DNA from 4 places in the Escherichia sp. E4742 genome. Region 2 is predicted to be linked to each of the others. Evidence: predicted binding sites of a transcription regulator. Region 2 holds the regulator's gene; each other region holds the start of a gene.
The links. The regulator CRP, encoded in region 2, controls carbon source genes, mostly activating them, when cyclic AMP is high. The targets are predictions, from matches to a motif close to ATGTGANNNNNNTCACAT.
Positions count from the first base shown of each region.

Region 1: the regulator CRP is predicted to act here: its motif matches at 2,396-2,413, upstream of ydfZ (putative selenium delivery protein YdfZ).
Region 3: the regulator CRP is predicted to act here: its motif matches at 2,478-2,495, upstream of adhE (bifunctional acetaldehyde-CoA/alcohol dehydrogenase).
Region 4: the regulator CRP is predicted to act here: its motif matches at 2,622-2,639, upstream of ldtB (L,D-transpeptidase).

Region 1 is NZ_CP040443.1:4,689,391-4,694,721, forward strand. Features, by position in the region: gene dcp (peptidyl-dipeptidase Dcp) at 1-665, opposite strand, end outside; gene ydfG (bifunctional NADP-dependent 3-hydroxy acid dehydrogenase/3-hydroxypropionate dehydrogenase YdfG) at 802-1,548, shown strand; gene rspR (DNA-binding transcriptional regulator rspR) at 1,637-2,323, shown strand; gene ydfZ (putative selenium delivery protein YdfZ) at 2,499-2,702, shown strand; gene FEM44_RS22820 (mannitol dehydrogenase family protein) at 2,742-4,202, opposite strand; gene ydfJ (MHS family MFS transporter YdfJ) at 4,291-5,331, opposite strand, start outside.
Region 2 is NZ_CP040443.1:1,582,355-1,587,685, reverse strand. Features, by position in the region: gene FEM44_RS07765 (YccS/YhfK family putative transporter) at 1-1,611, opposite strand, end outside; gene crp (cAMP-activated global transcriptional regulator CRP) at 1,662-2,294, opposite strand; gene FEM44_RS07755 (OsmC family protein) at 2,596-3,000, shown strand; gene FEM44_RS07750 (phosphoribulokinase) at 3,055-3,924, opposite strand; gene FEM44_RS07745 (YheU family protein) at 3,978-4,196, opposite strand; gene FEM44_RS07740 (hydrolase) at 4,190-5,212, opposite strand; gene FEM44_RS07735 (ABC transporter ATP-binding protein) at 5,212-5,331, opposite strand, start outside.
Region 3 is NZ_CP040443.1:4,377,167-4,382,497, forward strand. Features, by position in the region: gene adhE (bifunctional acetaldehyde-CoA/alcohol dehydrogenase) at 1-2,254, opposite strand, end outside; gene ychE (NAAT family transporter YchE) at 2,733-3,380, shown strand; gene oppA (oligopeptide ABC transporter substrate-binding protein OppA) at 4,108-5,331, shown strand, end outside.
Region 4 is NZ_CP040443.1:3,862,341-3,867,671, forward strand. Features, by position in the region: gene mntR (manganese-binding transcriptional regulator MntR) at 1-297, shown strand, start outside; gene FEM44_RS18605 (anion transporter) at 294-1,412, shown strand; gene ldtB (L,D-transpeptidase) at 1,605-2,525, opposite strand; gene FEM44_RS18615 (ABC-F family ATPase) at 2,744-4,336, shown strand; gene FEM44_RS18620 (DUF1479 domain-containing protein) at 4,550-5,331, opposite strand, start outside.

The sequences.
Region 1 (5,331 bases), 2.0 Mb from region 2:
AGCAGTGGGATAAGCCACTTGTTATCCAGACCTTTCTCACGCGCTGCATCCGCCGCCAGGGCAATATCTTGCTCACTCATCCCGGCCAGTTGCCCAATATCGTCAACCACCAGCCCACCGGATTTGTTCGCCGCTAATAACCGCTGGTTAAACTGACTGATAAGGGTCGCCGCCTCTGTATTCAGCACTTTTAATTTTGCCTTATCGGCCTCTGCAAGTTTGGCCCCGGCAAGAACAAAACGTTGATGAATCACCTCGACCAGTCGAATAGATTCGCTATCAAGACTCAAAGATTCACGGCGCTGCCAGATGGCATCGACCCGAGCGAACAATTCGCCGTTCAGGTAAATGTCATTAGCCAGTTCTGCAAGTTCTGCCGAGAACTGTTCATCAAGACGCTGTAATTCATCGTTGGTATGCGCCGAGGTCATAGCGAAGAAGACGCTGGTCACACGTGTGAGTAATTCCCCGCTCTTTTCAAGAGCCAGAATAGTATTAGTAAAATCGGGCGTCTGTGGGTTTAACGCTATCGCTTCTATCTCAACCCGCTTTTGCCGCATTCCCTCGTCGAATGCCGGGCGATAGTGATGATTTGCAATCTGATCAAAATGGGGCGCCATATAAGGCAGCGTGCTCTGCGTAAGAAAAGGATTCGTCGTTGACATTTTCTACTCCTGAAAACGAGGTGTTCCATAGCGTAGGCTTACTGATAACGGAGTGCAATGTTGCAAACCAGTATTACCCGCTCTTAAGCATCACGTGCTATGTTAGTGACACACAAAAGCGTTGAGGAACAGTGAGATGATCGTTTTAGTAACTGGAGCAACGGCAGGTTTTGGTGAATGCATTACTCGTCGTTTTATTCAACAAGGGCATAAAGTTATCGCCACTGGCCGTCGTCAGGAGCGGTTGCAGGAGTTAAAAGACGAGCTGGGAGATAATCTGTATATTGCCCAACTGGACGTCCGTAACCGCGCCGCCATTGAAGAAATGCTGGCATTGCTTCCTGCCGAGTGGAGTGACATTGATATTCTGGTGAACAATGCTGGACTGGCGCTGGGTATGGAACCTGCACATAAAGCGAGCGTTGAAGACTGGGAAACCATGATTGATACCAACAATAAGGGCCTCGTGTATATGACGCGCGCAGTCCTGCCGGGCATGGTTGAGCGCAATCGTGGTCACATTATTAACATTGGTTCAACGGCGGGTAGCTGGCCATATGCAGGTGGCAACGTCTACGGCGCGACAAAAGCGTTTGTTCGTCAGTTCAGCCTGAATCTACGCACAGATCTGCACGGTACAGCAGTACGTGTCACAGACATCGAACCAGGGCTGGTGGGTGGCACCGAATTTTCCAATGTCCGCTTTAAAGGCGATGACGGCAAAGCAGAAAAAACCTATCAAAATACCGTTGCACTGACGCCAGAAGATGTCAGCGAAGCCGTCTGGTGGGTAGCCACTCTCCCCGCTCACGTTAACATCAATACTCTGGAAATGATGCCGGTTACCCAAAGCTATGCCGGGTTGAATGTCCATCGGCATTAATTTTTATACCCGGCCTCACCGCCGGGTTATTGCTTGTCACAAAAAAGTGGTAGACTCTTGCAGTTAACCCACTCAAAAGCAATAACGAATGACCGTCGAAACACAACTTAATCCCACACAGCCTGTCAATCAGCAAATTTACCGTATTCTTCGCCGCGACATTGTGCATTGTCTGATTGCACCAGGTACGCCATTGTCGGAAAAAGAAGTTTCTGTTCGTTTCAATGTGTCACGCCAGCCGGTTCGCGAAGCCTTCATTAAACTGGCTGAAAACGGCCTGATTCAAATTCGCCCGCAGCGTGGCAGCTACGTCAATAAAATCTCCATGACCCAGGTTCGCAATGGCAGTTTTATTCGACAGGCCATTGAGTGCGCGGTGGCACGGCGGGCAGCGAGCATGATCACTGAAAGCCAGTGCTACCAACTTGAGCAAAATCTTCACCAGCAACGCATTGCCATTGAGCGCAAACAACTGGATGATTTTTTTGAACTTGATGATAACTTCCATCAACTCCTTACCGATATTGCTGACTGTCAGCTCGCCTGGGACACCATTGAAAACCTGAAAGCGACCGTTGACCGGGTGCGCTACATGAGTTTTGACCACGTTTCGCCGCCGGAAATGCTGCTTCGCCAGCACATGGATATTTTCTCTGCGCTGCAAACACATGATGGTGATGCCGTTGAAAAGGCAATGGCATTGCATTTGCAGGAGATTAGCGAGTCCGTACAGCTAATACGCCAGGAAAATAGCGACTGGTTCAGCGAAGAGTAATTCTTTACCTCTCATCCCATTCGGGGTGAGAGTTCATCCCCCTTCTTCTGGATTATGCAAGCATCAAAAAAGATGTGAACTTGATCATAAACAAAAAAAAATTCACTCGACAGGAGTATTTATATTGCGCCCGTTACGTGGGCTTCGACTGTAAATCAGAAAGGAGAAAACACCTATGACGACCTACGATCGTAACCGTAACGCAATCACTACTGGCAGCCGTGTTATGGTTAGCGGCACCGGTCACACTGGCAAGATCCTGTCGATTGATACTGAAGGTCTGACCGCAGAGCAAATCCGCCGCGGTAAAACCGTAGTAGTTGAAGGTTGTGATGAAAAACTCGCACCTCTGGACCTGATTCGTCTCGGCATGAACTAAGCGTGTGAATGCCGCCGATGGCGGCATTGCTGTCACTTATCACTTCACCGCATATTTCGCCACGGTCGCTTTCGCACCATGCGCTAATAAAGACAAATACGCTTCCGTCACCTTTGCAGTAAACAACGCATTTTTCGGCAAATCATCACCAAATATCGCATTAATCGCCATCAAGGACTGCACGCGCACTTGCCCTTCTGCACTACTTTGCACGGCCTCCTGAATGACCGGTAATAACGGGTCACTAATTTCGATAGGATTACCCTGCTCATCAACACCGCCGACATATCGCATCCAACCAGCAACGCCAAGCGCCAACAGATCGAACGCGCAGCCCTGTTTCAGATGCCAGCGAATGGAATCCAGCATACGCTGTGGGAGTTTCTGACTGCCATCCATCGCAATCTGCCAGGTTCGATGGCGTAACGCTGGATTACTGTAGCGTTCAATCAGTCGATCCGCATAATTTTGCAGATCCACGCCCTGCACTTTCAGCGTCGGCGCCTGTTCCTGCAACATCAAGGCATGTGCCGCACGGCGATAATTTTCATCTTCCATGCAGTCGTTAATATGCTGATATCCGGCCAGATAGCCCAGATACGCCAGGAATGAGTGGCTGCCATTGAGCATACGCAGTTTCATCTCTTCATAAGGCAGCACATCGCTGACCAGTTCAGCACCTGCTTTTTGCCATTCTGGACGTCCGGCAACAAAGTTATCTTCAATAACCCACTGACGGAACGGTTCACAGGCTACACCTGCTGGATCGCGCACGCCGGTAAGCTGCTCAATTTTATTCAGCGTTTCTGCCGTCACCGCCGGAACAATGCGATCAACCATTGTCGAAGGAAAAGTCACATTTTCGACAATCCATTGCGCCAGTTCTGTATCGACTGCATGCGCGTAAGAAGTGACAACGTCACGCATTACATGACCATTTTCCGGCATATTGTCGCACGACATTACCGTAAATGCCGGTAAGCCTGCGGCCTTGCGCCGGGCCAGCGCCTCCACAATAACCCCTGCTGCCGTTTTCGGCTGGTGGGGATTGTTTAGATCGTCAACGATCATCGGGTGATCCAGCATTAACTGCCCGGTCGCCGGAGAGTGAAAATAGCCTTTCTCTGTAATAGTCAGAGAAACAATTGCAATTTGCGGTTCGCACATGGCAGCAAGCACAGCTTCCAAACCGTCTATTTGCACGTGCAACGCTTTTTTCACTACCCCCACTACACGAGCGGTCCAGGCATCGGCCGACATTTCCGCAACGGTAAAGAGATTATCTTGCTGTTTAAGATCGGCGATTTGCTGTTCACCGCCAATCAGGTTCACTTCATAGTAGCCCCAATCGCTGTGATGCTGGGCAGCCAGGATATCGGCATACACGCCCTGATGCGCGCGATGAAATGCGCCAAAACCTAAATGAACAATTTTGGGCGCCAGGTTATTACGATCATAAACAGGGAGTGTCGCTTTTGCTGATAACAAATTATTTCCCATGACAATTCCTTTAATTTCAATATGGCAAGCTGAATGGTTTGTTATATGAATAAAAAATCCCTCCTCACCAGGAGAAGGGATTCTGGATTTACAGACTTGTTGAAGGTTGCGTAGCTCTTACAACGCGCGGTTGATCTTCTGCCGCATCTTCCAGCGCACTCAAATCGCGGTCTTTAACTTCTGGCATTTTCAGCGCGGAGATTAAACCGATAACAGAATAAGCCATAATCATTATCGCAATCGGATACCAGGACTCAGTCATGGTGCAGAAAATGCCCGCCAGGATAGGACCGAAACCGGAGGCAATAAGACCACCAATTTCTTTAGAAATTGCCATCCGGGTAAAGCGGTTTTTACAGCCGAACATCTCTGCCATGGTAATGTTTTCCAGGGCAAATAATCCCAACACCGCACAGTTATGAATCACAATCAACGCAACCATAATGGTGCTCGGGGCATAGCTTTTATCGACGATAATGGACAGCATTGGCCACGCCAGCACAATGGCTGAAGTATTCATAATAATGTAGGGAATACGACGACCAATTTTATCGGACAACCATCCCAGGAATGGAATAGTCATAAAGCCGATAATTGAGCTGATCATTAAGGCGTCTGTCGGAATCGCTTTATTAAACAGCAACGTCTGTACTAAATAACCTGCAAGGAATGTTTGAATCAGGCCGGAGTTTCCTGCCTGTCCAAAACGAAGACCCGTTGCCAGCCAAAAAGATTTGCTCTGGAACATACTACCAGAAGGCACAGCTTTTGGCGCAGGCTGCTGACTGTCATTAACCTTCTCAAAGACCGGGCTTTCTTTCAGGTTCATACGCAGCCAGATAGCAAAGACCATCACTACCACACTCGCCAGGAACGGTATACGCCATCCCCATGCCAGCAGTTCTTCTTTACTGAGAATAAAGAACATAAAGGCCCAGATTGCTGTTGCGCTCAAGGTTCCGCAGTTCGTTCCCATCGCGACGAACGAGGAGATAATTCCGCGCTTTCCTTTCGGTGCATATTCAGCAAGCATAGTACCTGCACCAGAAATTTCCGCGCCAGCTCCCAACCCCTGAACAATACGCAGCGTCACCAGCAAGATTGGCGCAAAAACACCAATCTGCGCATA
Region 2 (5,331 bases):
TTGCGGATCTTTACTCAGGATCAGACGAATCGCTTCCTGGTAGGTTTCTAAAGCATCATGGGCGTTCTTACGCAATAACCCGCTCTGCCACTGCGGCCATAGCCAAACTGTGCCGCCGAAGGCAATCAGACAGCCGATGATAGTATCGATAAGACGCGGAATGATGTATTGCTCGCCATTCAGCCATAACAGTTGCAGGGTATATACAGCGGTAATGGTAAAACCGACCGTCGCCCAGCCGTAGTTTTTGCGCAATATCAGGTAACTGGCGAGCGTGGTGAAAAGCATCAGCGTCAGGGTGTAACCTTCAGGGATTTTAAAGTGCAGCGCAACGCCTGCAATAATTAATCCAACCACGGTTCCCACAGAACGATTCACAATCCGCAGGCGAGTAGCGCCATAACCATTTTGCGTCACCAGCAATACCGTCATTAGTATCCAATAGGATTTCGGCAGATGCAGCGCGGTGCCCATCAGACTGGCAATGCTTAACATCACACTCAGTCGTCCGGCATTACGCAGTGCTGGCGATTTCAGGGAAAGATAGCTTTTCAGCGCCGGAAGTAATGGCATCCGCCGCTGTTTATCCGCCAGCAGATCGCGGGCATAGAGCGGTTTCTGGGTACGCAGCACACGAGCGATGCGGCTGAAGTGCCAGTAGCAGAATTGCCCTACAGGGTTATCTGGATGCTGGCGGGCGATTTTCTCCAGTGCGCCAATTTGCTTTTCCATCGTAAAACGCGTCGGCAGGCGATGGTAAAGAATATCATCAGCCAGCACGCGCAGGCGAGCGGCGACGGTTTGCGCATTCCAGCGGATAACTTCTTCCGCATGGCTACGCTCAACCAGCTTTTGCACCTCTTCCGGCTGATGCAAACTGACCGAGATGTGTTCCTGTAAATCCAGTGCCTCCTGGAAAATGCGCAACATCCGCTTGTAGTCAGTATTATTTTGCGCGGAAAGCATGTGCATTTGCTGATAGCACTGGGTAATTAAATCGACCGCTTTTTGCTGGCGTTCCAGCAGCGGTGGCAACGCTTTCTCAGGATCGGTGTGCTGGGTAAGCAGGCTGTATTTGGCTTCGCAATAATCTGCCAGTTCACGGTACAGCAGGCTAAGTGACTCGCGTAGCGGTTGTTCGCGCCAGAGCCAGAACCAAAACCAGTTAAACAGCCCATACCAGAGTGTGCCTAACGCATAAATGAGCAATGGCTCCCATACCGGCATATATCCCGCCAGACTGAGGGTAAAAATGGCAGCCAGCAGCGATGCAGGAAGCAATTTTGCGTGTAATGGGCCTAACTCGGCAGTAACGCCAAGTATCAACGTTAACCCCGTCAGCAGAAATGGCAGGGGGATATCTTTTTCCAGCAGCAGTTGTGTTAGCAAGCTGCAGGTGGCAAACAGCGACGCACCAATAATTAAACGTTTGAAAAAACGTTTATGGGGGGTATCAAGCCCTGCAATATTGCAACAGGCGGGGACGAGGGAAAAGAGCAGCCCGAGTCTTAATTCGCCAAGCAACAGACCAACGGCCACGGGCAAACATAGCACCAGCGTTTGTCGTAGTGCGTAGTTAATATCGGGATGATAAATCAGTCTGCGCCACATCGGTTTAAACAAAATGGCGCGCTACCAGGTAACGCGCCACTCCGATGGGATCAACGGGTGCCGTAAACGACGATGGTTTTTCCGTGTGCGGAGATCAGGTTCTGATCTTCCAGCATCTTCAGAATGCGTCCCACGGTTTCACGAGAACAGCCGACAATTTGACCAATTTCCTGACGGGTAATTTTAATTTGCATACCGTCCGGGTGAGTCATAGCATCCGGTTGTTTCGCCAGATTCAGCAGAGTCTGTGCAATGCGACCCGTTACATCGAGGAAAGCGAGGTTGCCCACTTTCTCTGAAGTGACTTGCAGACGACGTGCCATCTGTGCGGAGAGACGCATCAGAATATCCGGGTTTACCTGAATTAATTGGCGGAATTTTTTGTAGGAAATTTCAGCCACTTCACAGGCAGTTTTCGCACGTACCCATGCGCTACGTTCCTGGCCTTCTTCAAACAGGCCCAATTCGCCAATAAAATCACCCTGATTCAGATAAGAGAGGATCATTTCTTTACCCTCCTCGTCTTTGATCAGCACTGCCACAGAGCCTTTAACGATGTAGTACAGCGTTTCCGCTTTTTCACCCTGGTGAATAAGCGTGCTCTTGGATGGGTACTTATGAATGTGGCAATGAGACAAGAACCATTCGAGAGTCGGGTCTGTTTGCGGTTTGCCAAGCACCATGCGCGGTTATCCTCTGTTATAAGCTTTCTCCAGAGCCAGAAAACGCCGCTGTCTCTGGATTGCCGAAATGTGCTTCCCGCTACCTGGGAAGGGGCTATCAACTGAACTGCACGGTAATGTGGCGTCCTTTACATACATGCAGTACATCAATGTATTACTGTAGCATCCTGACTGTTTTAGCATAGCTTTCGCGTTGTGTCTCCTGGTGTCTCGCTTCAGCATGACCCAGGTCGCCTTCCGTTGCGCGATTTGGTCAGTACGCGTACTCTGTCAGGAAAATTGACGCAATGGAGTTCCGATTATGCAAGCGCGTGTGAAGTGGGTTGAAGGGTTAACTTTTTTGGGCGAATCTGCCTCTGGTCACCAGATTTTAATGGATGGCAACTCTGGCGATAAAGCGCCCAGCCCGATGGAAATGGTGCTGATGGCGGCGGGTGGCTGTAGCGCCATTGATGTGGTTTCTATCCTGCAAAAAGGGCGTCAGGATGTGGTCGATTGTGAAGTAAAATTAACCTCTGAACGCCGCGAAGAGGCTCCCCGCCTGTTTACCCATATCAATTTGCATTTTATCGTCACCGGTCGCGACCTGAAGGACGCAGCGGTTGCGCGTGCGGTCGATCTATCAGCCGAGAAGTATTGCTCAGTCGCGTTGATGCTGGAAAAAGCGGTGAATATTACCCACTCGTATGAAGTGGTTGCTGCGTGATTTAACTATCCCGTTGTGAAGCCGGATAGTATTTTATCCGGCGTAATAGCAGAGTTACTCGATTTTCTTTCCTTCCATCAATCGCTGCACCAGCGGCAGCATAATTAACTCCATTGCCAGACCCATTTTGCCGCCCGGCACCACTAATGTATTGATGTGGGAAATGAATGAGCCCTGCAACATCGCCAGTAGCCAGGGGAAATCGATCTCTTCCAGATTACGAAAATGGATCACCACAAAGCTTTCATCTAGCGATGGAATGCCTTTTGCCGCGAACGGGTTTGAAGTGTCGACGGTGGGAACGCGCTGGAAGTTAAGATGGGTGCGGGAAAATTGCGGTGTGATGTAGTTGATATAATCTTCCATTGAGCGAACTACCGAGTCCATCACCGCTTCTCGCGAGTGCCCGCGCTCGCCGGTATCGCGAATGAGTTTTTGAATCCACTCAAGGTTAACGATAGGCACTACGCCAACCAGTAAGTCTACATGCTGCGCAACGTTATGTTGCGGGGTGACTACGCCGCCGTGTAAACCTTCATAAAACAGTACATCGGTCGGTTCCGGTAAAGGTTGCCATGGGGTGAATGTCCCCGGTACCTGATTCCACGGTACGGCTTCGTCGTAGGTATGTAGATATTTGCGAGATTTCCCTTTGCCGCTCTGGCCATATTCAATAAAGGTCTGTTCCAGCAGGCCGAAGTCGTTAGCTTCGGGACCGAAGTAGCTGATATGCCGCCCGGCGTCGCGCGCTTTGCGGATCGCCATGTCCATTTCCGGGCGGGTGTAGCGGTGAAAACTGTCGCCTTCCACCTCGGCGGCTTGCAGATTTAACTGGGCGAATATTTTACGAAACGCGAGGCTGGTGGTGGTAGTCCCCGCGCCGCTGGATCCTGTTACCGCAATGACCGGATGTTTGGCAGACATAGTAACTCCATGACTTGGCAATCATTATTATTTCGTCCGCCGACGGTTGCAGGTTATTCGCGAAACTGACTGCGCGGCATGATATTGACCGTCTCGTGCAGTTCCGACCAGACCAGTACCGCTTCTCCGCACTGTAGCTGGCGTTTGACGTCGGCGACTTTCTGTTCAAGCGTACGCTCTTGTTCACCATAATCGGTGCCTTCACGTAACACAAAGCTTTCAATTAAATTTTCCAGCGTTTCAGGGGAGATGTCTTGCCAGGGAATCAACATGATTTCGCCTCCAGATACGTTGTTAACCAGTCAGGAATGCGTGACTCCAGCCACATTTGCGGGTGAAGTAATGTACCGCCAATAAAACCAACATGACCCCCATGTTCGGTCAGTTGATACTCTACTTGCGGAGGAAGATTTTCCGGTTTCGGGATCACCTGATGATCCATAAACGGATCGTCTTTGGCGTGAATAATCAGCGTCGGTTTAGCGATCCGGTTCAGCATAGGCATGGCGCTACACTGACGATAATAGTCGATAGCGTCGGCGTAGCCGTGAATTCTGGCGGTGATCAGATCGTCAAATTCACGGATGCGACGTACCGATTTTAACTGCGCGAGATTAATCGGTAGCGTACCGGGGTAGGCCGCCAGCTTGCGTGCAGCATTGGCTTTTAGCAGGTTCAGCAAATAACGCTGATAAACGCGGGAAAAGCCCTTTTCCATATGGTAACTACAGGCTTCCAGCACAAACGGCGCGGAGACAACCACCGCCGCATCAATCGGGAGATTATTACCTTCTTTTGCCAGCAAACAGGCCAGCATATTACCGCCGAGCGAATAGCCGACGGCAGCCGTTGACGCATGACCAAACTCGCGTTGCAGCCAGCGTAAAAACCAACTGGCGTCTTCGGTTTCGCCCGAATGGTAAATGCGGTGCATGCGGTTAGGTTCACCGCTGCATCCGCGAAAATGCATCACCACACCCAGCCAGCCGCGCTTTTTCGCCGCATCAACCAGTCCATGGGCGTAAGGGCTATTGAGGCTGCCTTCGAGCCCGTGAAACACCACTAAACGCGGTTTATGTTTCGCCTGTGCAGGATCTTCACTCCACGCGAGATCGACAAAATCGCCGTCGGGCAACTCCAGCCGCTGCCAGTGCGGAGTGAATTTCACCTGACGACGAAACAGACGCGGCAGCATGGTTTGTAGATGGCAATTGCTGAAACCGCGCATAGGGATGAATTCAGCACTGCTGCTGAATTCATTGGCATCGGTCGTCGTTATCTGCGCCATCAGTTGCTTTGGCCTTCCAGCAGCATCTGCTCAAGCTGCTCCTGGGCTTCCAGCCATGCCATTTCGCACTCTTCCAGCCCGGATTTAGCGCTCGCTTGTTGTTGCAGGCAGGCGGTCAG
Region 3 (5,331 bases), 2.3 Mb from region 2:
TGTAGCGGATAACGTTACAAATCAGCAGGGCGTTTGCCAGACCATGCGGAATGTGGAACTGAGAGCCCAGTTTATGTGCCATTGAGTGACATACACCCAGGAAGGCGTTAGCAAACGCGATACCTGCGATAGTTGCCGCACTGTGAACACGTTCACGCGCTACCGGGTTTTTAGACCCTTCGTGGTAGGACGCTGGCAGATATTCTTTCAGCAGTTTCAGCGCCTGCAGAGCCTGACCATCAGAGAACTCAGAAGCCAGTACAGAAACATATGCTTCCATGGCGTGAGTTACTGCGTCCAGACCACCAAAAGCACACAGGGACTTCGGCATATCCATAACCAGGTTGGCGTCAACAATCGCCATATCCGGGGTCAGAGCATAGTCTGCCAGCGGATATTTTTGGCCTGTTGCGTCATCGGTTACAACCGCGAACGGTGTAACTTCAGAACCGGTACCGGAAGTTGTGGTGACTGCGATCATTTTCGCTTTCACGCCCATTTTCGGGAACTTGTAGATACGTTTACGGATGTCCATAAAGCGCAGCGCCAGTTCTTCGAAATGAGTTTCTGGGTGTTCGTACATAACCCACATGATCTTCGCGGCATCCATCGGGGAACCACCACCCAGCGCGATAATCACGTCTGGTTTGAAGGCGTTCGCCAGTTCTGCACCTTTACGAACAATGCTCAGAGTCGGGTCAGCTTCAACTTCGAAGAACACTTCAGTTTCTACGCCAGCTGCTTTCAGTACAGAAGTGATCTGGTCGGCATAGCCGTTGTTGAACAGGAAGCGGTCAGTCACGATGAGCGCACGTTTGTGGCCATCAGTAATCACTTCATCCAGCGCGATTGGCAGAGAGCCACGGCGGAAGTAGATAGATTTCGGAAGTTTGTGCCACAACATGTTTTCAGCTCGCTTAGCAACGGTTTTCTTGTTGATCAGGTGTTTCGGACCAACGTTTTCAGAGATGGAGTTACCACCCCAGGAACCACAACCCAGAGTCAGGGAAGGCGCGAGTTTGAAGTTGTACAGGTCACCGATACCGCCCTGAGAAGCCGGGGTATTGATCAGGATACGGGCAGTTTTCATTTTCTGACCGAAGTAAGAAACGCGTGCCGGCTGGTTATCCTGGTCGGTGTACAGGCAAGACGTGTGACCGATACCGCCCATAGCAACCAGTTTCTCTGCTTTCTCTACCGCGTCTTCAAAATCTTTCGCACGGTACATTGCCAGAGTCGGGGACAGTTTTTCATGAGCGAATGGTTCGCTTTCATCAACAACAGTCACTTCACCGATCAGAATCTTAGTGTTTTCTGGTACAGAGAAGCCTGCCAGTTCAGCAATTTTATAAGCTGGCTGACCAACGATAGCTGCGTTCAGCGCGCCATTTTTCAGGATAACGTCCTGAACAGCTTTCAGCTCTTTGCCCTGCAGCATGTAGCCGCCGTGGGTGGCAAAACGCTCACGTACAGCATCATAAACAGAATCAACAACAACAACAGACTGTTCAGAAGCACAGATTACGCCGTTGTCGAAGGTTTTGGACATCAGTACGGATGCAACTGCACGTTTGATATCAGCAGTTTCATCAATAACAACTGGGGTGTTGCCTGCACCTACGCCGATCGCCGGTTTACCGGAGCTGTATGCTGCTTTAACCATGCCTGGACCACCGGTCGCAAGGATCAGGTTAATGTCAGGGTGGTGCATCAGTGCGTTGGAGAGTTCAACAGACGGTTGATCGATCCAGCCAATCAGATCTTTTGGTGCACCAGCAGCAATGGCAGCCTGCAGAACGATATCAGCAGCTTTGTTGGTTGCATCTTTAGCACGCGGGTGTGGTGAGAAAATGATGGCGTTACGGGTCTTCAGGCTAATCAGAGATTTGAAGATAGCAGTTGAAGTCGGGTTAGTTGTTGGAACGATACCGCAGATAATACCGATTGGTTCAGCGATAGTGATGGTGCCGAAAGTGTCGTCTTCAGACAGAACACCGCAGGTCTTTTCATCTTTGTAGGCGTTATAGATATATTCAGAAGCAAAGTGGTTTTTGATCACTTTATCTTCAACGATACCCATGCCGGATTCGGCAACGGCCATTTTTGCGAGTGGGATTCGAGCATCTGCGGCAGCCAGAGCGGCGGCGCGGAAGATTTTGTCTACTTGCTCTTGAGTGAAACTGGCATATTCACGCTGGGCTTTTTTTACACGCTCTACGAGTGCGTTAAGTTCAGCGACATTAGTAACAGCCATAATGCTCTCCTGATAATGTTAAACTTTTTTAGTAAATCATCTGCTCGAATACGAGAGTATAGTCAGTGCGATGATGATTTGCTTAACCTTTGAAAATCAAAATCTTACTCGTGCTCACACTCACTGTGATTTACTAAAAGAGTTTAAACATTAGAGATCATTAATCTCTAATGCGTCACTTCCAGGTGGCGTAAGCAAGATTACTCACTTCTGGGTACTGATTAAGTGATCTAGATCAAAATTTCGCGAAGCTGACACCTTTCAGCTCCGCTTTTAGCCACTATAGCTAATAGTTAATAAATTGTAGTATTAATTGTTGGCTACCTTAGCATGTTTTGTACGACTAGATAACAATAATGAATGATAGTAATTTTAGATAGTTAGGAGGTGAAAAATGCTGACAAAAGGCGTATTGTCAGCACGTATTTTTACCCTTGTTTAAAGATAACATTATCCGGCTTTTGCTTCGGAGCTAACCGTGATTCAGACACTTTTTGATTTTCCCGTTTATTTTAAGTTTTTCATCGGGTTATTTGCGCTGGTTAACCCGGTAGGGATCATCCCCGTGTTCATCAGTATGACCAGCTATCAGACTGCGGCAGCGAGAAACAAAACAAATCTGACCGCCAACTTGTCTGTAGCCATTATTTTGTGGATCGCACTGTTTCTCGGCGACACGATTCTGCAACTTTTTGGAATATCTATTGATTCGTTCCGCATCGCGGGCGGCATACTGGTTGTGACAATTGCAATGTCGATGATCAGCGGTAAGCTTGGCGAGGATAAACAGAACAAACAAGAAAAATCAGAAACCGCAATTCGTGAAAGCATTGGCGTTGTACCGCTCGCATTACCTCTGATGGCAGGACCAGGGGCAATCAGTTCTACCATCGTATGGGGAACGCGTTATCACAGCATTGGTTATCTGTTCGGTTTTTTTGTAGCAATCGCGTTGTTCGCTTTATGTTGCTGGGGGTTATTCCGCATGGCACCCTGGCTGGTGAGGGTTCTGCGTCAGACAGGCATCAACGTCATTACCCGGATTATGGGGTTATTGCTAATGGCATTAGGGATTGAATTTATCGTCAATGGTATCAAAGGGATTTTCCCTGGTCTGCTCAATTAATTCCTTTCATATGAAACGGAGTCATGATGCTCCGTTTCTTTCATCATTATTTTTACTGCAACCCAACGCAGTTAACAAAAGAAATAGATAATTTTTTCCCATTTTACAGATGGTTATAAGACTATCCTTATCTGGCGATCCGCATCATCATGTTATTTTCATCACATCATAATCCTGGGCCTTGCTGAAGAATAATTGAAATGATATTAGTAATTCTACTGCCTTTGGCAGAGAAAAGTGCTAAATAGCATTCAATTGTTAAATTATTGTGCGTATTTTCTGTCTGGACTATAACCGGAAAAGTCAGTATTGCTTTCTGTAGTTCTATCCCTTTGTTTTTAAACCATTTTATTGATTGGATAACGAGGGGTATACATACTGGTATGGTTAGTAAAAGAGAATTGCGTAACAATTTTGCAAAATGTATTGGCGGGCAAGAAGGGCATTTGATACTTTTCGGCCAACCGTTTGGCGATTTTTATTGGCAATGAGAATGATTTGCGATTAAAAGACGCTGCAAAAAATAATGTGTCTCGACAGGGGAGACACAGTAAGAATCGACATAAGGTGGTCATCTGAATCACCAGAATAAATAAAGTCGGTGATAGCAATTAGTAACGATAAAGCAACCTGGCAGCAAAAAGTCTCCGAGCTGTACAGGTATCCTAATCCGGGATTACACATGCTGGTAAAAACCAGTAATTATAATGAGGGAGTCCAAAACACAATGACCAACATCACCAAGAGAAGTTTAGTGGCAGCAGGCATTCTGGCTGCGCTTATGGCAGGGAATATCGCACTGGCAGCTGATGTACCCGCAGGAGTCACACTAGCGGAAAAACAAACGCTGGTTCGCAACAATGGTTCTGAAGTTCAGTCATTAGATCCGCACAAAATTGAAGGGGTTCCTGAGTCTAATATCAGCCGTGACCTGTTTGAAGGTTTGCTGGTTAGCGATCTTGATGGTCATCCGGCCCCTGGCGTGGCTGAATCCTGGGATAACAAAGACGCTAAAGTCTGGACGTTCCACCTGCGTAAAGATGCGAAATGGTCTGACGGTACGCCAGTCACGGCACAAGACTTTGTGTATAGCTGGCAACGTTCTGTTGATCCGAACACCGCTTCTCCCTACGCAAGCTACTTACAATACGGGCATATTGCGGGTATTGATGAAATACTGGAAGGGAAGAAACCAATTACCGATCTCGGTGTTAAAGCCCTCGATGACCACACATTAGAAGTCACTTTAAGTGAGCCTGTTCCGTACTTCTATAAGTTACTGGTTCACCCATCTACTTCTCCGGTGCCAAAAGCCGCTATTGAGAAATTTGGCGAAAAATGGACCCAGCCAGGCAATATCGTTACTAATGGCGCCTATACATTAAAAGATTGGGTTGTTAACGAACGTATCGTTCTTGAGCGCAGCCCGACCTACTGGAATAACGCTAAAACGGTAATTAACCAGGTGACCTATTTACCGATCGCTTCTGAAGTCACCGATGTTAACCGCTATCGTAGCGGCGAAATCGATATGACTTATAACAACATGCCGATCGAACTGTTCCAGAAACTGAAAAAAGAAATCCCGAACGAAGTTCACGTTGACCCATACCTGTGCACTTACTATTACGAGATTAACAACCAGAAACCGCCATTCAATGATGTGCGTGTGCGTACCGCACTGAAACTGGGCATGGATCGCGATATCATTGTTAATAAAGTCAAAGCGCAGGGCGATATGCCGGCCTATGGTTACACACCGCCATATACCGATGGCGCAAAACTGACGCAACCAGAATGGTTTGGCTGGAGCCAGGAAAAACGTAACGAAGAAGCGAAAAAACTGCTGGCAGAAGCGGGCTATACCGCAGACAAACCGCTAACGATTAATCTGTTATATAACACGTCCGATCTGCATAAAAAGCTGGCGATTGCCGCCTCTTCACTGTGG
Region 4 (5,331 bases), 2.3 Mb from region 2:
GTTGATATGGCCGCCCGTCTGGGAGTCTCTCAACCTACGGTGGCTAAAATGCTTAAGCGACTGGCAACAATGGGATTGATTGAAATGATCCCCTGGCGTGGCGTGTTTTTAACGGCGGAAGGAGAGAAGCTGGCACAGGAAAGCCGCGAGCGGCATCAGATAGTTGAAAACTTCTTGCTGGTATTGGGCGTTAGCCCGGAAATCGCCCGTCGCGACGCGGAAGGCATGGAGCACCATGTCAGTGAAGAGACGCTGGACGCCTTTCGTTTGTTTACCCAGAAACACGGTGCCAAATGAGTCTGCCTTTTTTACGCACGCTGCAAGGCGATCGCTTTTTTCAGTTATTAATTCTCGTTGGCATCGGATTAAGTTTTTTCGTTCCTTTCACACCTAAGTCCTGGCCTGGCGCTATTGACTGGCACACCATCATCACCTTAAGTGGCTTGATGCTGCTGACCAAAGGCGTCGAGTTAAGCGGTTATTTTGATGTGCTTGGGCGCAAAATGGTGCGCCGTTTTGCTACTGAGCGTCGACTGGCGATGTTTATGGTGCTGGCAGCAGCGCTGCTTTCTACCTTTCTGACCAACGACGTCGCGCTGTTTATTGTTGTTCCGCTGACCATCACGCTAAAAAGACTGTGTGAGATCCCGGTTAATCGGCTGATTATTTTCGAGGCACTGGCGGTGAATGCCGGATCGTTGCTGACGCCGATTGGCAATCCGCAAAATATCCTAATCTGGGGACGCTCTGATCTTTCGTTTGTCGGTTTTATTGCCCAAATGGTCCCGCTGGCTGGTGCGATGATGCTGACACTACTGCTGCTGTGTTGGTGTTGTTTCCCTGGAAAGGCGCTGCAATACCATACTGGTTCGCAGATGCCGGAGTGGAAACCTCGGCTGGTATGGAGTTGTCTGGGGCTGTATATCGTCTTCCTTATGGCGCTGGAGTTTAAGCAAGAGCTGTGGGGGCTGGTGATTGTGGCGGCGGGCTTTGCGCTGCTGGCGCGTCGCGTGGTGCTGAGCGTGGACTGGACGTTGCTGCTGGTGTTTATGGCGATGTTTATCGACGTCCATTTACTGACTCAACTTCCGGTATTACAGGGCGTGTTGAGCAACGTGAGTCATTTATCTGAACCTGAATTATGGCTGACGGCGATTGGTTTATCGCAGGTAATCAGTAACGTGCCGGGCACGATTTTGCTGCTGAATTATGTGCCACCGTCTTTACTACTGGCATGGGCGGTAAACGTAGGTGGCTTTGGTTTATTACCCGGATCGCTGGCAAATTTGATTGCGCTACGGATGGCGAACGATCGCCGTATCTGGTGGCGTTTCCATCTCTATTCAATACCAATGCTGTTGTGGGCGGCGCTGGTGGGATATGTTTTGTTGGTTATGATCCCGGCGGGGTAAGGTCTGACGAATAAAAAAGGCGGATTATGAGTCCGCCTCTGATTGTTGGCAATGTGCGCTTTGCTTATGCCGGATGCGGCTTAAACGCCTTATCCGGCCTACAAAATCAATATATCGCAGGTTCCGCGTAGGCCTGATAAGCGTAGCGCATCAGGCGGATTATGAGTCCGCCTTTGCTTTAAGTTTTAAAGATTAATTCAGACGAACCGGCATCCCGGAACGGTTTTGAATAGCCTGATCCAGAACAGCTTGGTCAACATCTGGCTGACCAGTCACTGTCTGCACGCTCTTCGTCAGAGTAATCGGTACAATTTCCTGACCTTCAAACTGGGCTTCGGTGGTAGACAGCGGGTTATGGACTTCAATATAACGGCTGCCGTCTGGCTCGGTAGTCGCTTTTACCGGCTCATCAATAAACTGCACGCGAGTACCGACTGGCACTTTCTCGAACAGGAATTTAATGTCTTCGTTACGCAGACGCACACAGCCGTGGCTTACGCGCAGACCGATACCGAAGTTAGCGTTGGTGCCGTGGATAGCGTACAGGCGACCGATGTACAGTGCATACAGCCCCATCGGGTTATCCGGGCCAGCCGGAACGACAGCCGGAAGCGGTTCGCCTGCTGCGCGGTACTCGGCGTGCATTTTGGCGGTCGGTGTCCAGGTCGGGCCAGCTTTCTTACGCTCTACTTTGGTGGTCCAGTTGATAGGTGTGTCTTTACCTAACTGACCAATCCCGATCGGCAACACGATAACGGTGTTGGTCCCTTTCGGGTAGTAGTACAAACGCATCTCTGCGCTGTTAATGACGATACCTTCATGCACGGTATCTGGCAGGATCAACTGCTGTGGAATGTTCAGTACAGTGCCGCCTTTCGGCAGGAAGGTATCCACACCAGGGTTAGCTTCCATCATGTTGGAAAGACCCATCTGGTACTCGGCAGCAAAATACTCCAGCGGCTGAGTGTTACCTTCAGGGATAGTGATCACCTGATTCTGACCAACCAGGCGACTCCCGTCGGTTGGCAGAGGATAAGTTACCGCAGAGGCGGTACTGCAAAAGCCGACAACAGCGAAGGCCGCTGCGAATAATGTTTTCAATTTCATATTCATGTTAAGCGAGATTTAGTGCCTGGCAGGCCATTAGGTTGAGAATATTAGAGTATTGGAAGCGCATTATATGTTCATTCCAGCTAACAGTGAAATCAGATGTGTACTAAATCACATTTTTTGCCTTTGGGAAGAGTGTAGACCTTAAGCGGGGGGCGGGATCTTCTTTCAGACTTATGGCATAATACGCGGTTTGTCATATCTCTTTTCAGGATACGCCTGTGTTAGTTTCCAGTAACGTCACCATGCAGTTCGGCAGTAAGCCGTTGTTTGAAAACATTTCCGTCAAATTTGGCGGCGGCAACCGTTACGGCCTGATTGGCGCGAACGGTAGTGGTAAATCCACCTTTATGAAAATCCTCGGCGGCGACCTTGAGCCGACGCTGGGCAACGTTTCCCTCGATCCGAATGAGCGCATTGGTAAGCTGCGCCAGGATCAATTTGCCTTTGAAGAGTACACCGTGCTGGATACGGTGATCATGGGGCATAAAGAGTTGTGGGAAGTGAAGCAAGAGCGCGACCGCATCTATGCTTTGCCGGAAATGAGCGAAGAAGATGGCTACAAAGTGGCCGATCTGGAAGTGAAATACGGCGAAATGGACGGTTACTCTGCAGAATCGCGTGCGGGGGAATTGTTGCTTGGCGTCGGTATTCCACTGGAACAACACTACGGCCCGATGAGTGAAGTTGCTCCTGGCTGGAAGCTGCGTGTGCTGCTGGCGCAGGCGCTGTTTGCAGATCCGGACATTCTCCTGCTCGACGAACCGACCAACAACCTGGACATCGACACCATTCGCTGGCTGGAGCAGGTGCTGAACGAGCGTGACAGTACCATGATTATCATTTCGCACGACCGTCACTTCCTCAACATGGTTTGTACCCACATGGCGGATCTGGACTACGGCGAACTGCGCGTTTATCCGGGCAACTACGATGAGTACATGACGGCCGCGACCCAGGCGCGTGAACGTTTGCTGGCCGATAACGCCAAGAAGAAAGCGCAGATTGCTGAGCTGCAATCCTTCGTTAGCCGCTTTAGCGCCAACGCCTCGAAATCTCGCCAGGCGACTTCTCGCGCGCGTCAGATTGATAAAATCAAACTGGAAGAGGTAAAAGCCTCCAGTCGTCAGAACCCGTTCATTCGTTTTGAACAGGATAAGAAACTGTTCCGTAACGCGCTGGAAGTGGAAGGTCTGACTAAAGGTTTTGATAACGGTCCGCTGTTTAAAAATCTCAACCTGCTGCTGGAAGTCGGTGAAAAACTTGCGGTATTGGGTACCAACGGCGTCGGTAAATCAACGCTGCTGAAAACGCTGGTGGGCGATCTGCAACCGGACAGCGGCACCGTAAAATGGTCTGAGAACGCGCGCATTGGTTACTATGCCCAGGACCACGAATATGAGTTCGAAAATGATCTGACCGTGTTCGAATGGATGAGTCAGTGGAAGCAGGAAGGCGATGATGAGCAGGCGGTACGCAGCATTCTTGGTCGTTTACTGTTCAGCCAGGACGACATCAAAAAGCCTGCGAAAGTGCTTTCCGGTGGGGAAAAAGGGCGGATGCTGTTTGGTAAGTTAATGATGCAGAAACCGAACATTCTGATCATGGACGAACCGACCAACCACCTGGATATGGAATCCATCGAGTCACTGAACATGGCGCTGGAACTGTATCAGGGTACGCTGATCTTTGTTTCTCACGACCGTGAGTTTGTAAGCTCCCTGGCGACCCGCATTCTGGAAATCACCCCGGAACGCGTGATCGACTTTAGCGGTAATTACGAAGATTATCTGCGTAGCAGAGGGATCGAGTAAGTTATTGCCCGTCACCCCGATACAGTCGGGGTGACGGGAGCTGATGACAAAGTAAAGTTGCCTGATGCGCTACGCTTATCAGGCCTACGCAGTCCCTGCAATATATTGAATCTGCAAGACTTTGTAGGCCGCATCCGGTATTAACAAAGCGCACTTTGTCAGCAATCTGAGCAACATACTTTCTTAACCTCACTTCCAATAATCCATCAACTCTTACACGTCCATGCCCAGTGCGCGCTTACCGTGAATGTTCAGATCATCCAGTGTGAAGCGGCCTTCCCAGTTTGCTTCATAATCTTCCCGCGGGAAGTCGCCCGGTGATGCGCCTTTTTCCAGCGCCATTTTGACTTTGTGTGCATAAGCCCGATTTTTCTCGCACATTGGCGCAGCAGGGATATACATCACGTTGCCCCAACCCTGTTGATTGTCTACTGGCGCGACGGAGTGAATCACATCGCAGTGCCACCAGACGGAATCCCCTGCTGTTATCGCGGGAATGGATGTCAGCGCTTTAATCAGTAGTGGATGCCATTTCTCTGAAATGGGCAGAACTTTGCCAGGAGCAACCCCGCACAGTTCATCGTCTGGTACGTCATCCAGCAGCGGGCGCAATAAAACATACGCCATCGCTTCCGGGATAGGCACCACATGCAACAATCCCTGACCCGATAACATATCAGAAAGCGCAGTCCAGCCTTGAAACGTGCGGAACACTGAGCACTTGGTCGTGTTATCCACCGTGTACTCTTCGACATCGGTCCGGTGTGCAGCATCCCAGGGATCGTAATCATCGAAATTACCATTGAACACATTGGCAAAAACGCGCTGATAAGCGGGCAATAACCACCGTTCCAGCGCACCAGAATCGGTATGTGCGCCCAGACCTTTAGATGTAGTACCTGGAGGACGGCGACGGATCCTGTCCGGGTAAATCACACTGATATCAGGATCAAACCACTGTTTGCCGTTGCTTTCAGACTTCCACAGGCGGTTCA